DNA from 3 places in the Streptomyces sp. NPDC007856 genome. Region 3 is predicted to be linked to each of the others. Evidence: riboswitches for the same ligand, from Rfam matches in the RefSeq annotation. Region 3 holds a riboswitch; each other region holds the start of a gene.
What was found. A riboswitch is a leader RNA that binds a small molecule or an ion and turns the genes downstream of it on or off. The one in region 3 is predicted to bind thiamine pyrophosphate.
Positions count from the first base shown of each region.

Region 1 (4,701 bases), on a different contig from region 3:
CGACGAGGGGGTCCTGAAGGGTCGTATCCACGCAGGGGAGTCTACGAGGACGGACCGACAAACCCCCGGCCGAGCCCATTTCCGCCCTGGTACTGAAGCTGACCTGTAACGCTTCCCACACCACACACGCACCCGCGGCCGCCGACGGCGGCGACTAGAACGCCGGTCGCTCAGGATCCAGCCGGGCCAACCCCTCCGCAGGAGACGACGCCTGCGCGAGGTACCGCCGCGGAATCCGCCCCGCCAACCGAGCCAGCCGACCCCCCTCCACGGCATGCCGCATCGCCGCCGCCATGAGTTCCGGCTCCTGCGCCCGCGTCACCGCGGAGGCGAGCATCACCCCCGCACACCCCAGCTCCATGGCCAGCGCGACATCGGACGCCGTACCGGCCCCCGCATCCAGAATCACCGGCACACGCGCGTGCTCGACGATCAGCTGGAAGTTGTGGGGATTGCGGATCCCGAGCCCGGACCCGATCGGCGACCCCAGCGGCATGACGGCCGCACATCCCACGTCCTCCAGCTTCCGCGCCAGCACGGGATCGTCATTGGTGTACGGCAGCACCGTGAACCCGTCGTCGACCAGCGTCTCCGCCGCCTCCAGCAGCTCCACCGGATCCGGCAGCAGCGTCCGCTCGTCGGCGATGACCTCCAGCTTGATCAGGTCCGTGCCCAGCGCCTCCCGCGCCAGCCGCGCGGTCAGCACGGCCTCGCCCGCCGTGAAACAGCCCGCCGTGTTCGGCAGCACCCGGATGCCCAGCCTCTCCAGCACCGACAGCACCGAACCGTGCACGGAGGGGTCCACCCGCCGCATCGCGACCGTCGTCAGCTCCGTACCGGAGGCGACCAGCGCCCGCTCCAGCACCTCCAGGCTGGGCGCACCGCCGGTGCCCATGATCAGCCGCGACGAGAAGGTCGTACCCCCCAGGACCAAGGGATCGTCGGCCATGGCTCAGCCTCCCTGGACCGCGGTGAGGACTTCGACCCGGTCACCCTCGGCCAGCGCCGTGGTCGCCCACTGCGCGCGCGGGACGACGGTCTCGTTGACGGCGGCGGCCACCCCGGCGGGCGACGGGGCCAGCGACCGTACGACGGCGTCGAGAGTGGTGCCCGGAGCGATCTCCCGGCGCTCTCCGTTGACAGCGATGGAAACGGTGAGGGAGATGGTCATGCGGGCTGCTCCATGAGGACGGCGGCGCCGAAGCGCTGCGGCGTGAAGGGACGGGCTTCTTCCGGGAGCCGGCCGCTCGCCAGTACCTCGGCCAGCACATCCCCGGTGACCGGCGTGAGCAGCACCCCGTTGCGGTAGTGCCCGGTGGCCAGCAGCAGCCCTTCCAGGCCGGACGGGCCGAGCAGCGGCGCGTTGTCGGGGGAGCCGGGGCGCAGTCCGGCCCGGGTCTCGGTGAGCGGCAGTTCGGTGATGCCCGGCACCAGCTCATGGGCGTCGCGCAGCAGCTCGTACACCCCGCCCGCGGTGACGGTCGTGTCCCAGCCCAGCTCCTCGCTGGTCGCGCCGACGACCAGTTCGCCGTTCTCACGGGGCACCAGATAGACCTGGCTGCCGCGGACCACGGCCCGTACGGTACGGCTGAGGAACGGTGCGTACCGGCGCGGCACCGTCAGCCGCAGCACCTGCCCCTTCACCGGCCGCACCGGCGGCAGCAGCGCCTCCGGCACGCCCGCGAGCCGCCCGCTCATGCTGCCGGCCGCGAGCACCACCTGCCCGGCGCGCAACTCGGTGCCGTCCGCGAGCGTGACCCCGGCGGCCCGGTCCCGTACGACGTCCAGCCGCTCGGCCCACGCGCGGTGGAACACCACGCCGGCCCGCTCGCACGCGGCCACCAGCGCCGCCGCGAGCCGCCGCGGGTCGATCTGGTGGTCGCCGTCGACCCGCAGCCCGCCGCGCACCCCGGGCGCCAGCATCGGCTCCAGGCGCCGGCACTCCCGCCCGGACAGCCACTCCGAGTCCAGGCCGGAGCGCTGCTGCAGCGCGTGCAGTTCACGCAGATGGGCGCGGTCATCGGCGTCGAGGGCGACCGCGAGGGTGCCGCAGCGGCGGTAGCCGAGGTCGTGGCCGGTCAGCTCGGTCAGCTCGGCCGCGAAGTCCGGGTAGCGCCGGGCCGATTCCAGGTTCAGGGCGAGCAGTTTCTCCTCGCCGTAGTGCAGTTCGGTGACCGCGGCCAGCATCCCGGCCGCGACCCGCGCGGCCCCGCCCCCGGGCTCGGGGTCCACCACGGCCGTCGCGAGCCCGCGCTGCGCCGCGCGCCAGGCCGTGACCAGGCCGATGATTCCGCCCCCCAGGACAAGGACGTCGGACGTATCGGACGTACGTGACGACATGGGCGCCCAGCCCCTCCCTTCGCCGGCATGACCCGGATCAGGTTCGTACGGTCGGAGGCCGCCAGCCTCCCTCTCAGCCCGGTGCGTCCGGGCTCCCGCGAGTGCTTGTACGGTGGCCACCCTAGCCCGCCCCCCTCGTCACCCGTAAGGGAGCCCCTGCCGATGACCCGGTCGCTCGACGGACTGATCCTCGCCCCCGTGGCGGACCAAGCCCCAGGTCAGGTGGGTACCCGCACCCGGTTCGCGTACCACGAGGAGGACGGCGGGATCTGGGCCGAGTACGCGGGCGGCGATGTCGTACGCGGTCATCTGGTCGGCACCCGGGAGGGTGACCGGCTGGACTTCCGCTACGTCCAGCTGAAGACCGACGGGACGACCTCCTCGGGGCACTGTGTCTCCACGGTCGTGGAGCTGCCGGACGGGCGGGTGCGGCTGGAGGAGACCTGGGAGTGGGAGTCCCAGGCGGGCGCCGGTACGAGCGTTGTGGAAGAGGTCACCGGGCACGCCCGCTGACTGACGCGTTGTCACGTGTCTATGGTGATCGGGTGAGCGAGCAGACAGCGCAAGGGGGCACGTCAGCGGGGCGGCGCGTGGTCGTCGTCGGTGCGGGCATGGCCGGGGTGCAGACCGCGGTCGCGCTGCGGGAACTGGGCTTCAAGGGCCCCGTCACCGTGATCGGCGCGGAGCCGCACCAGCCGTACGACCGGCCGCCCCTGTCGAAGGCCGTGCTGCTCGGCAAGGCCGAGGACTCCGCCTTCGACGTGGACTTCGAGTCCCTCGGCGTCGAGCTGCGGCTCGGCTGCGAGGTGCTGGCCCTGCGCTCCGCCGAACACGAGCTGGACACCGAGGCGGGCCCGGTGCCGTACGACGTCCTGGTCCTCGCCACCGGCGCCGAGCCGATCACCCTGCCCGGCACCGAGGGAGTGCCCGGGGTGCATCTGCTGCGCACCCTGGACGACGCCGAACGGCTGAAGCCGGTGCTCGCCCGGCAGCACGACATCGTGGTCGTCGGCGCCGGCTGGATCGGCGCCGAGTTCGCCACGGCCGCCCGCGAGGCCGGCTGCGCGGTGACCGTCGTGGAGGCCGCCGACCATCCGCTCGCCGGTGCCCTGCCCCCCGAGGTCGCGGCCCCCATGACCGGCTGGTACGCCGACGCGGGTGTGGAACTGCGCACCCACGCGCGCGTGGAGCGCATCGAGCCCGGCGCGGTGGTGCTCGCCGACGGCACCCGGCTGCCCGCGGGGGCCGCCGTCGTCGGCATCGGCGCCCGCCCCGCCACGGCCTGGCTGGCCGGCTCCGGCGTCGAGCTGGGCCCGCACGGGGACGTCCTCGCCGACGACCGTCTGCGCACCTCCGTGGAGGACGTGTACGCCGTCGGCGACTGCGCCTCCTTCCCCTCCGCCCGCTACGGCGAACGGCTGCTCGTCCACCACTGGGACAACGCCCTCCAGGGCCCGCGCACGGTGGCCGCGAACATCCTCGGCGAGACCCCGGCGGTCTACGACCCGGTGCCGTACTTCTGGTCCGAGCAGTTCGGCCGCTTCGTGCAGTACGCCGGCCACCACGCCGCCGCCGACCGCATGGTCTGGCGCGGCGACGCGTCCGGCCCGGCCTGGACGGTGTGCTGGCTCCACGAGAACCGGCTGATGGCCCTGCTGGCGGTGGGCCGTCCGCGTGATCTGGCGCAGGGCCGGCGGCTGATCGAGGCGGGCCGCGCCATGGACCCGGAGGCCGTGGCCGACCCTGGAAAGCCCCTGAAGGATGCCGCGGTCGACCAGTCAGGGGGCTCCGGGCGGCGCCCGTAGGGGGCGCGGGGCTGTGTCTGATACGCGGCTACCGCCGCGTGGGCACGAGCAACCAGGACGAACCCGCACCCGGCGGACGACACAACCCGGGACCGACCACATCGCGGCCGAACCGGCGGAGCGCCTACGCTTGTCCTGTGACCGAGATTGACGCAAAGATCGATGCTCTCGTCCCCGCCTGGCTCACCCTCCCCGACATCGCCGAACAGTTCGGCGTCGAGGTGACGCGCGTGCGGCAGCTGGTCAAGGAGGGCCAGCTCATCGCCGTACGCCGGGGTGAGAACCGCGCACTGCACGTCCCCGCCGCCTTCATCGACGGGGACAAGGTCGTCAAGGGCCTGTCCGGCACCCTGACGCTCCTGCGGGACGACGGCTTCACGGTCGAAGAGATGATCGAGTGGCTCTTCACCCCCGACCCGACCCTGCCCGGCACCCCCGCGCAGGCTCTGAGCGAGAATCGCGGCACGGAGGTGAAGCGCCGCGCCCAGGCGCTCGCCGTCTGAGCCGAATCGCACATGAGGGGTGGGGGGGGGGGGGGCCGGGGGCCCCCCCCCCC
Region 1 is NZ_JBIAEC010000002.1:255,809-260,509, reverse strand. Features, by position in the region: gene pknB (Stk1 family PASTA domain-containing Ser/Thr kinase) at 1-31, opposite strand, end outside; gene ACFYOH_RS05595 (thiazole synthase) at 155-949, opposite strand; gene thiS (sulfur carrier protein ThiS) at 953-1,171, opposite strand; gene thiO (glycine oxidase ThiO) at 1,168-2,340, opposite strand; TPP riboswitch at 2,338-2,449, opposite strand; gene ACFYOH_RS05580 (hypothetical protein) at 2,503-2,853, shown strand; gene ACFYOH_RS05575 (NAD(P)/FAD-dependent oxidoreductase) at 2,886-4,145, shown strand; gene ACFYOH_RS05570 (Rv2175c family DNA-binding protein) at 4,283-4,648, shown strand.
Region 1: linked by a shared signal. The riboswitch ahead of thiO (glycine oxidase ThiO) and the one ahead of thiC (phosphomethylpyrimidine synthase ThiC) in region 3 are both predicted to bind thiamine pyrophosphate.

Region 2 (4,701 bases), on a different contig from region 3:
GTCGAACTGGAGGCGGACCTTCTCGCTCACCATGGTCCCGCCCTGGGCCAGCCGGGCCTCGTAGGTCAGTCCCCAGTCGGAGCGGTTGATGGTGGTGGTGCCGTCGAAGCCGACCCGCTCGTCACCGAACGCGTCGATGACATGACCGATGTAGGTGAGTTCCAGGTCGACGGGGCGGGTGGTGTCCTTGATCGTGAGATCGCCGGTCATGCGGTAGACGTCCTCGCCCGTGAGCTGTACGGACGTGCTCGTGAAGGTCATCCGCGGGTGCGCCCCGGCGTCCAGGAACTGCCGGCCCACCACATGCGCGTCGCGCTGCTCGACACCCGTGTCGACGCTGGCCGTGTACAGCACGATGTCGGCCCGGGAGCGGGTCGGCTCGCGGCCGTCGAAGTACAGACGGCTCTCGTACTCGGTGAACGCGCCCCGCACCGTCGTCACCATCGCGTGCCGCACGGAGAACCCGATCCTGCTGTGGGCGGGATCGATCAGCCACTCGCCGGTGAGGGCCGCCAGCCCGGGATCGGGAAGAACGGCGGTACCGGTGGCACCGGCCGCCGGGCCGGCGGTCGCCACGGGCGTGGCGGACTGCTGCGCGCGCCGGTGGAAGGAGTTGCGGCCGAAAAGGTTCATGGCTCGTGGTTACGGCAGCGCAGTGGGCCGGACAAGGCCCGATCAGGAAACCCGACCGTTCCCCGGCAGAACTTCACAGGTCGTAGTAACGGCGACCGTCCCGTGCCGACCGCAATCCCCTTTTAGTCCGAGTGTCCCGATTTGGGTATTGACGTCATGTCTGCGGCATATGACGATAGGCGGAATCACGAGCGCCGAACCGTCGCCCTGTGAACCGCGCGGCGCTCCCGTCTCGGCCCGAAGGAGGGCGGCAATGAAGACGTTCCGGAGGCATCTGCCGGGCAAGAAATCGGCGGTGGCGGCAATGATCCTGGGGGCGACCCTACTCGTCGCCCCGACCGCGACCGCCGCCACCGCGAGCCCGAAACCCCAGAGCCCCAGCCTCGACCGCTGCATCCACAGCGCTGGTCCGGCCGGGCGCTTCTATTACCCGGGCTTCGCCAACGTCCCCTGCCTCTGAGTGGCGCATCGGACCAGGAGGGCTCAGTCACGCGCGGCTGAGCCCTCCTCCTGTAGTCGTAGCAGGCGACACCCGCAGGTCACCCGATTGGATCTGCGACACTGGTACAGCCATGCCTAAGCCCGGAGAACTCACTTTCGTCGCCCCGCGCGGAGCCCAGAAGCCGCCGCGGCATCTTGCCGATCTCACGCCCGCCGAGCGCAAGGACGCGGTGGCCGAGATCGGGGAGAAGCCGTTCCGCGCCAAGCAGCTCTCGCAGCACTACTTCGCGCGGTACGCGCACGACCCGGAGCAGTGGACCGACATCCCCGCCGGATCGCGTGCCAAGCTCCAGGAAGCGCTGTTCCCCGAGCTGATGACCGTCGTCCGGCATCTGTCGACCGACGAGGGGACCACCCGCAAGACGCTCTGGCGGCTGTTCGACGGGACCCTCGTCGAGTCCGTGCTGATGCGGTACCCGGACCGGGTCACCATGTGCATCAGCTCGCAGGCGGGGTGTGGGATGAACTGCCCGTTCTGTGCGACGGGGCAGGCGGGGCTCGACCGGAATCTGTCCACCGCGGAGATCGTCCACCAGATCGTGGACGGGATGCGGGCGCTGAGGGACGGCGAGGTGCCGGGTGGACCTGCTCGGCTCTCCAACATCGTCTTCATGGGCATGGGGGAGCCGCTCGCCAACTACAAGCGCGTGGTCGGTGCCATCAGGGCGCTCACCGATCCCGCCCCCGACGGGCTGGGGCTCTCCCAGCGCGGGATCACCGTGTCCACCGTCGGGCTCGTGCCGGCCATCCACCGGTTCGCCGACGAGGGCTTCAAGTGCCGGCTCGCGATCTCCCTGCACGCCCCCGACGACGAGCTGCGCGACACCCTCGTCCCGGTGAACACGCGCTGGAAGGTGCGCGAGGTGCTGGACGCCGGGTTCGAGTACGTCGAGAAGAGCGGGCGCCGGCTGTCGATCGAGTACGCGCTCATCCGCGACATCAATGACCAGGCCTGGCGAGGGGACCGGCTGGGTCGGCTGCTCAAGGGCAAGCCCGTGCACGTCAACCTCATTCCGCTGAACCCGACTCCGGGCTCGAAGTGGACCGCCTCGCGGCCCGAGGACGAGAAGGCGTTCGTGGAGGCCATCGCCGCCCATGGTGTGCCCGTCACCATCCGGGACACCCGGGGCCAGGAGATCGACGGGGCCTGTGGTCAGCTGGCGGCCACCGAGCGGTAATCTGGCCACCGTCCATCACATTTTCATATTCCGACAGGGGAGCGCCACAGCGCTGAGAGTGCGGCGGACAGGGCCGCAGACCCTCTGAACCTCGCCCAGGTCATTCTGGGTAGGAAGTTCGGTCATCACTCGAGCTGTTGCGCCCTGCCCGGGTCCTTTCCACAAAGGCCCGGGCAGGGCCGCGTCTCTTCCTGGCCAACCCCAGGAGGACATCCAGTGCACAACAAGACCTTCGTGGCCGTGGCGGTCGGGCTCGGCCTGATCACGCTGTCCGCGTGCGGATCGACGCACGCGTCGGCACACGCCAAGTCGTCCACAGGCGCCAAGACCGTGACCCTCGTCAGCCATGACTCGTGGGCCGTCTCCAAGAACGTGCTCCAGGACTTCGAGAAGAAGACCGGGTACAAGGTCCAGGTCCTCAAGGACGGCGACGCCGGGCAGGCCGTCAACAAGGCGATCCTGACCAAGGACAACCCGCAGGGCGACGTCTTCTTCGGCGTCGACAACACCCTGCTGTCCCGCGCCCTCGACAACGGCCTCTTCCAGCCGTACACCGCCAAGGGCCTCGACAAGACCGGCGCCGCCTACCAGCTCGACAAGGACAAGCACCGGGTCACGCCGATCGACTACGGCGACATCTGCGTCAACTACGACAAGTCCTACTTCAGCAAGCACAGGCTGACCCCGCCGCAGTCCTTCGCCGACCTCGCCAAGCCCGAGTACAAGAACCTGCTGGTCACCGAGAACGCCGCCACCTCCTCGCCCGGCCTCGGCTTCCTGCTCGGCAGCGCCGCCCAGTTCGGCGACAACAGCTGGCAGGACTACTGGAAGAAGCTCAAGGACAACGGCGTCAAGGTCGTCGACGGCTGGGAGCAGGCCTACTACCAGGAGTTCTCCGGTTCGTCGGAGGGCAGGAAGGCCGGCGGTGACCGGCCGCTCGTCGTGTCGTACGCGTCCTCGCCGCCCGCCGAGGTCATCTACGCCAAGAAGCGGCCCAGCACCGCCCCGACCGGGGTGTCGTACGGGACCTGCTTCCGGCAGATCGAGTTCGCCGGGCTGCTCAGCAACGCCCAGAACCCCAAGGGTGCCAAGGCGTTCATCGACTTCCTGGTCTCCAAGGAGTTCCAGGAGGACATGCCGCTGAACATGTTCGTCTACCCGGTGGTCGACGGTGCGAAGGTGCCCGCCGAGTTCACCGAGTACGGCAAGGCCGCCGAGCACCCCGAGACCATGGCCCCCGGCAAGATCGCCGCCAACCGTGACCAGTGGGTCAGGTCGTGGACCTCGCTCGTACTGAAGTAGCCCCTCGCAGGAGGGACTGGCGCGGGAGCGCGGCGCGGCTCGGGCTGATGGCCCTGCCCGTCGCGTTCTTCGCGCTGTTCTTCGCCTGGCCCGTGGCCGCGATCGTCGCGCGCGGGCTGAAGGTCGACGGCGTCTGGCAGTTCGGGCGGCTCGCGGACGTGGTCACGCAGCCGGACATCCGGCACGTGCTGTGGTTCACCACCTGGCAGGCGCTCGCGTCCACCGCGCTCACCCTGCTGCTCGCGCTGCCCGCCGCCCATGTCTTCGCCCGGCTCGACTTCCCGGGCAAGCAGGTGCTGCGGGCCGTCGTCACGGTCCCGTTCGTGCTGCCGACCGTCGTCGTCGGCAGCGCGTTCCTCGCTCTCGTCGGGCACGGCGGCCTGCTGGACGACCTGTGGGGCGTACGGCTGGACACCACGGTGTGGGCGATCCTGCTGGCCCACGTCTTCTTCAACTACGCGGTCGTCGTACGGACCGTCGGCGGGCTGTGGTCCCAGCTCGACCCCCGGCAGGAGGAGGCCGCCCGCATGCTCGGCGCGTCTCCGCTCGGCGCCTGGCGGAAGGTCACCCTCCCGGCGCTCGCGCCCGCCGTGGCCGCCGCCGCGCTGATGGTGTTCCTGTTCACCTTCACCTCCTTCGGCGTCGTCCAGATCCTCGGCGGCCCCACCTTCTCCACCCTCGAAGTGGAGATCTACCGGCAGACCTCCGATGTCTTCGATCTTTCCACGGCCGCTGTCCTCACCCTCGTCCAGTTCGTCGCGGTCGGCGCGATCCTCGCCGTGCACGCCTGGACGGTACGGCGCCGGGAGACCGCCCTGCGGCTGGTCGACCCGAGGGCGACCGCCCGCCGCCCGCGCGGCGCAGGGCAGTGGGCCCTGCTCGCCGGCGTCCTCGTCACCATCGCGCTGCTGCTCGTCCTGCCCCTCGCCGTCCTGGTCCGCCGCTCCCTGGACGCGCCGGACCTCGGCTACTACCGGGCGCTGACGAACTCCGACGGCGGTACGTTCCTGGTGGCGCCCGTGCACGCGGTGTGGACCTCGCTGCAGTACGCCGTCGCCGCCACCGCCATCGCCGTGGTCATCGGAGG
Region 2 is NZ_JBIAEC010000009.1:132,033-136,733, reverse strand. Features, by position in the region: gene ACFYOH_RS22215 (YceI family protein) at 1-633, opposite strand, end outside; gene ACFYOH_RS22210 (hypothetical protein) at 887-1,093, shown strand; gene rlmN (23S rRNA (adenine(2503)-C(2))-methyltransferase RlmN) at 1,206-2,312, shown strand; TPP riboswitch at 2,338-2,446, shown strand; gene ACFYOH_RS22200 (thiamine ABC transporter substrate binding subunit) at 2,529-3,614, shown strand; gene ACFYOH_RS22195 (ABC transporter permease) at 3,662-4,701, shown strand, end outside.
Region 2: linked by a shared signal. The riboswitch ahead of ACFYOH_RS22200 (thiamine ABC transporter substrate binding subunit) and the one ahead of thiC (phosphomethylpyrimidine synthase ThiC) in region 3 are both predicted to bind thiamine pyrophosphate.

Region 3 (4,701 bases):
CCTGGCCGAGGAACAGAGCGCCGGCTGAAGCGTTACGGCACGGGGCGCCGGATGCTCCGCAGCGCCGCACGGAGGCGTGCAGGAACGCTTCTGCGTTGGGGTGAAGGGGCGGGCCCGTGCGTCCCAGCGCGCCGGTCCCGCGTGACGGCCCGGCGGACCTACCTCTTCCGGCGCCGCCCCCTGCCGCCGCGTGCCGGGAGGGGCTGTGTCCCTGCCTGTGCCGGGATGTTCGGGCCGGGGCGGTCGGCCGAGACCACGAGGGCGGCGAGCGCGGTGGTGACCGGGACCGAGGCGACCAGACCGATCGAGCCCACCAGCGTGCGCACGATCTCCTCGGCCACCAACTCGCTGTTGGCCACGGTCCCGACGCTGCTCTGCGCGATCGAGAACAGAAGCAGCAACGGCAGCGCGGCACCGGCGTAGGCGAGGACGAGGGTGTTGACCACGGAGGCGATGTGGTCGCGGCCGATCCGGATGCCGGCCCGGTACAGCCCGCGCCAGCCCATCGTCGGGTTGGCCTCGTGCAGCTCCCAGACGGCCGACGTCTGCGTCACGGTCACGTCGTCCAGGACGCCGAGCGAGCCGATGATGACACCGGCCAGCAGCAGACCGCTCATGTCGATCGACGGATACAGACCGTGGATCAGGCCGGTGCTGTCGTCCGTGTTGCCGGTGAGTTCGGCCCAGCCGATGAACTGCGATCCGAGGAAGCCGATCAGCAGCAGCGAGGCAAGGGTGCCGAGCACCGCCACCGAGGTGCGGGCCGACAGGCCGTGGCACATGTACAGGGCGAGCAGCATGATGGTGCTCGCCCCGACGACCGCCACGAGCAGCGGGTTCGAACCCTGGAGGATCGCGGGCAGGATGAACTGGGTCAGCACCAGGAAGCTCACGGCCAGGGCGACGAGTGCCATCACGCCACGCAGCCTGCCGACCACCACGACGGCGAGCGCGAAGATGCCCGCGAGCAGCGTCATCGGGAACTTCCGGTTCACATCGGTCACCGAGTACTGCAGGTCCTTCGGCGCCGAGGGCTCGTAGGCGGCCACCACCTGCTCGCCCTGGTGCAGCTGCCGGCTCTGGTCCGGCTGCACGATCTCGATGAACGTGCGGCCCCGGTCCTTACCGGTGTCGACCCGGACGGTCGCCTTCTTGCAGCTTCCCTTCGCCCCCTGATCCGCCGAGGTGCCCGAGGCGGTGGAGGTGTCACCGGTGAGGGCGCCACCGGCGGCGTTCACCGACTTGCAGCTCACCTCGACGACCTTGGTGACCGTGGCCTGCTGGGTCTCCCGGTCGAAGCCGACGCCGCTGCGTTTATGGGGCGGGGCTCCCCCGGGCCAGAGCACCACCAGGCCGACGACGACCGCCACGGTGAAGGGGACCAGGATCGCGGCGATGACCTTGCGCAGGTGCTTGGAGACCGGGGCGGCGGGCCCATGGCTGTGGCTGTGGCCGTGCCCATGGCCATGGTCCTGCCCGTGGTCGTGCTCACGGTCGTGCCCATGGCTCTGCCTGTGGCCGTGACCGTGTGCCTGCCGGTGGCCATGACCACGGCCGTCGTCCCGGCTGCCCTCTTGCTCGGGGGCGTGGTCGTGACCCTGCCCTGAGGCCGGTGAGCGGTGCGGCTCGGGCGGCCGATATGGGTACTGCTGCATCCTGGTCACCGCCCGATCATCGCAACAACGGCAGGGGCCCACTGTTCACCGCGCCACATATGACGCTAGCGTGGAGGCACCTTTGCACACGCGGGAGCTCGGAGCACCGGGCTGAGAGGGCGCTGACCTCCGTACACGCGATGTTTCACGTGGAACAAGTGATGTTCCGCACGGAATGCCGCCAGACGGAAACCGCTGCGTCGACCGCCGAACCTGTTACCGGGTAATGCCGGCGTAGGGAGTAGGTCTCATGACCAACAAGGACGCACGCACGCCTGCCTCCGTCCAGGACGAGAAGTCCCAGGAGGCCGGGAAGTCCACCGGATGGCACAAGGCGTACGTCGAGGGTTCGCGCCCCGATCTGCGCGTGCCGGTCCGTCAGGTGCACCTCACCAACGGGCAGTCGGTCACGCTGTACGACACATCGGGCCCGTACACCGATCCGCTCGTCGACACCGATGTCCGCAGGGGCCTGCCGCCGTTGCGGGAGAACTGGATCATCGCCCGCGGTGACACCGAGGAGTACGCGGGCCGTCCCGTCCGTCCCGAGGACGACGGGATCAAGCACACCTCGCCGCGCGGCGGGCTGCGCAACCTGGACGCGGTCTTCCCCGGACGGCCGCGCCAGCCGCGCCGGGGCCGCGGCGGCGAGGCGGTGACGCAGCTCGCGTACGCCCGCCGGGGTGAGATCACCCCGGAGATGGAGTACGTGGCCATCCGGGAGAACGTTTCCCCGGAGGTGGTCCGCGAGGAGATCGCGGCGGGTCGGGCGGTGCTGCCGGCCAACGTCAACCACCCGGAGATCGAGCCGATGATCATCGGCAAGCGGTTCCTGGTGAAGGTCAACGCCAACATCGGCAACTCGGCGGTGACCTCCTCCATCGAGGAGGAGGTGGAGAAGATGACCTGGGCGACCCGCTGGGGCGCCGACACGGTCATGGACCTGTCCACCGGCCGCAACATCCACACCACGCGCGAGTGGGTGCTGCGCAACTCCCCCGTCCCCATCGGCACGGTGCCGCTCTACCAGGCCCTGGAGAAGGTCGACGGCAAGGCCGAGGAACTGACCTGGGAGATCTACAAGGACACGGTCATCGAGCAGGCCGAGCAGGGCGTGGACTACATGACCGTCCACGCGGGCGTCCGGCTGCCGTACGTGCCGCTCACCGCCAACCGCAAGACGGGAATCGTCTCGCGCGGCGGCTCGATCATGGCCGCGTGGTGCCTGGCGCACCACAAGGAGTCGTTCCTGTACGAGAACTTCGAGGAACTCTGCGAGATCCTCGCCGCCTACGACGTCACGTACTCGCTGGGCGACGGCCTCCGGCCGGGGTCGATCGCGGACGCCAACGACGAGGCGCAGTTCGCGGAGTTGAGGACGCTCGGGGAACTCAACCGGATCGCCAGGCGTTTCAACGTACAGACGATGATCGAGGGCCCGGGACACGTCCCGATGCACAAGATCAAGGAGAACATCGACCTTCAGCAGGAGATCTGCGATGAAGCTCCGTTCTATACGCTCGGCCCGCTGACCACGGACATCGCGCCGGCGTACGACCACATCACCTCCGGTATCGGCGCCGCGATGATCGCCTGGTGGGGCACCGCGATGCTCTGCTACGTCACGCCCAAGGAGCACCTGGGCCTGCCCAACCGTGACGACGTCAAGACCGGCGTCATCACCTACAAGATCGCCGCGCATGCGGCCGACCTGGCCAAGGGGCACCCGGGCGCCCAGGAGTGGGACGACGCACTGTCCGACGCCCGCTTCGAGTTCCGTTGGGAGGACCAGTTCAACCTCGCCCTGGACCCGGACACGGCACGGGAGTTCCACGACGAGACCCTGCCGGCCGAGCCCGCCAAGACCGCCCACTTCTGCTCCATGTGCGGGCCGAAGTTCTGCAGCATGAAGATCAGTCAAACCATCACAGAGCGGTTCGGTGGTGCGGCGGCCGAGGGTGCGTCACAGGAGGAGATCGCCGCGGGGATGCTCCAGAAGTCGAAGGAGTTCGCCGAGGCGGGGAACCGGGTGTATCTGCCGATCGCGGACTGAGGGCCAGGAGCAAGCGGTCCGCGTTTCCGAGCCGCCGTGAGGCACCACGTGAGGCGCGGACTCCGCTTGGCGTCCGGTCAGTGCTGCGTCCACCGGAGCCACGGCCCTCCAGAGGTCGGCGGTGGCGCACCGGTGGGCCGCCCGGTCGGGCCCACGTCGCTCGGGGCGCGAGCCGTGGCCGGGCTGCCGGTGGGGTTACTCGGGCTGGTGCTCCGGGCCGCCGAAGTCGGGGCTCGTGTAGTCCGGGCTGGTGAAGCTCGGCCGGCCCGACTGCGTGCCGTCGTCGGGGCTGCTGAAACCGGGGCGGTCGTACCCCAGGCGGGGCATACGGCCGCGGGGGGCGGGCGGGGTCGTGCGGTGCACGGGGGCGGCCGGTCGGGGCTCGGCGAGCGCCTCCGTGAGGAACGGCAGGATGCCGCGCTCCAGCAGGGCGTCCCGCCAGGCCTCTCTGGCGCTGTCCAGTTCCCGGTGCGCCGCGTCCAGTGCCTGGGCCTGCGGCGAGTTGCCGTTGCGCAGGGCGGTGAGGAGCAGGCCGACGGCGGCGACGAGGACCGTGGCCGCGGTGACCGCGCCGAACACCCAGCCGGCGGTGAGCATGGTCTGGGCGAAGGCCTGTCCGGGGCTCAGTGTCCTCAGGATGTAGCCGAAGAGCAGGAAGATCACCGCGGCGGTTCCGGAGAGGACGGGAGCCAGTACGGCGATGACCGCGACGGCGCCCGCGCCGGTGCTCTCGGCCGCCTCGCCCAAGGTGGTCACGATCTCGGTGGTGGCCGAACTCCGGTCCGCGGGAGCGGAGTCACCGGAGGCCGAGGGGGTCATCGCCGGCTGGCGCAGTTCCTGGCGGATCTTCACAAAGTGCTGGTATTCGGCCGCGGCGGCGGCCGTTATCAGTGCGGTGGCGTCGAGCGCCATGGTGCGCAGTTGTTCGGGATTGAGCCGCTGTCCGACAGCGGCCAGTTCCGGTCGCCGTGGTGCGGAGCGCAGCGCCTCATC
Region 3 is NZ_JBIAEC010000003.1:202,993-207,693, reverse strand. Features, by position in the region: gene ACFYOH_RS09000 (SsgA family sporulation/cell division regulator) at 1-28, shown strand, start outside; gene ACFYOH_RS08995 (YibE/F family protein) at 159-1,664, opposite strand; TPP riboswitch at 1,736-1,913, shown strand; gene thiC (phosphomethylpyrimidine synthase ThiC) at 1,906-3,708, shown strand; gene ACFYOH_RS08985 (hypothetical protein) at 3,904-4,701, opposite strand, start outside.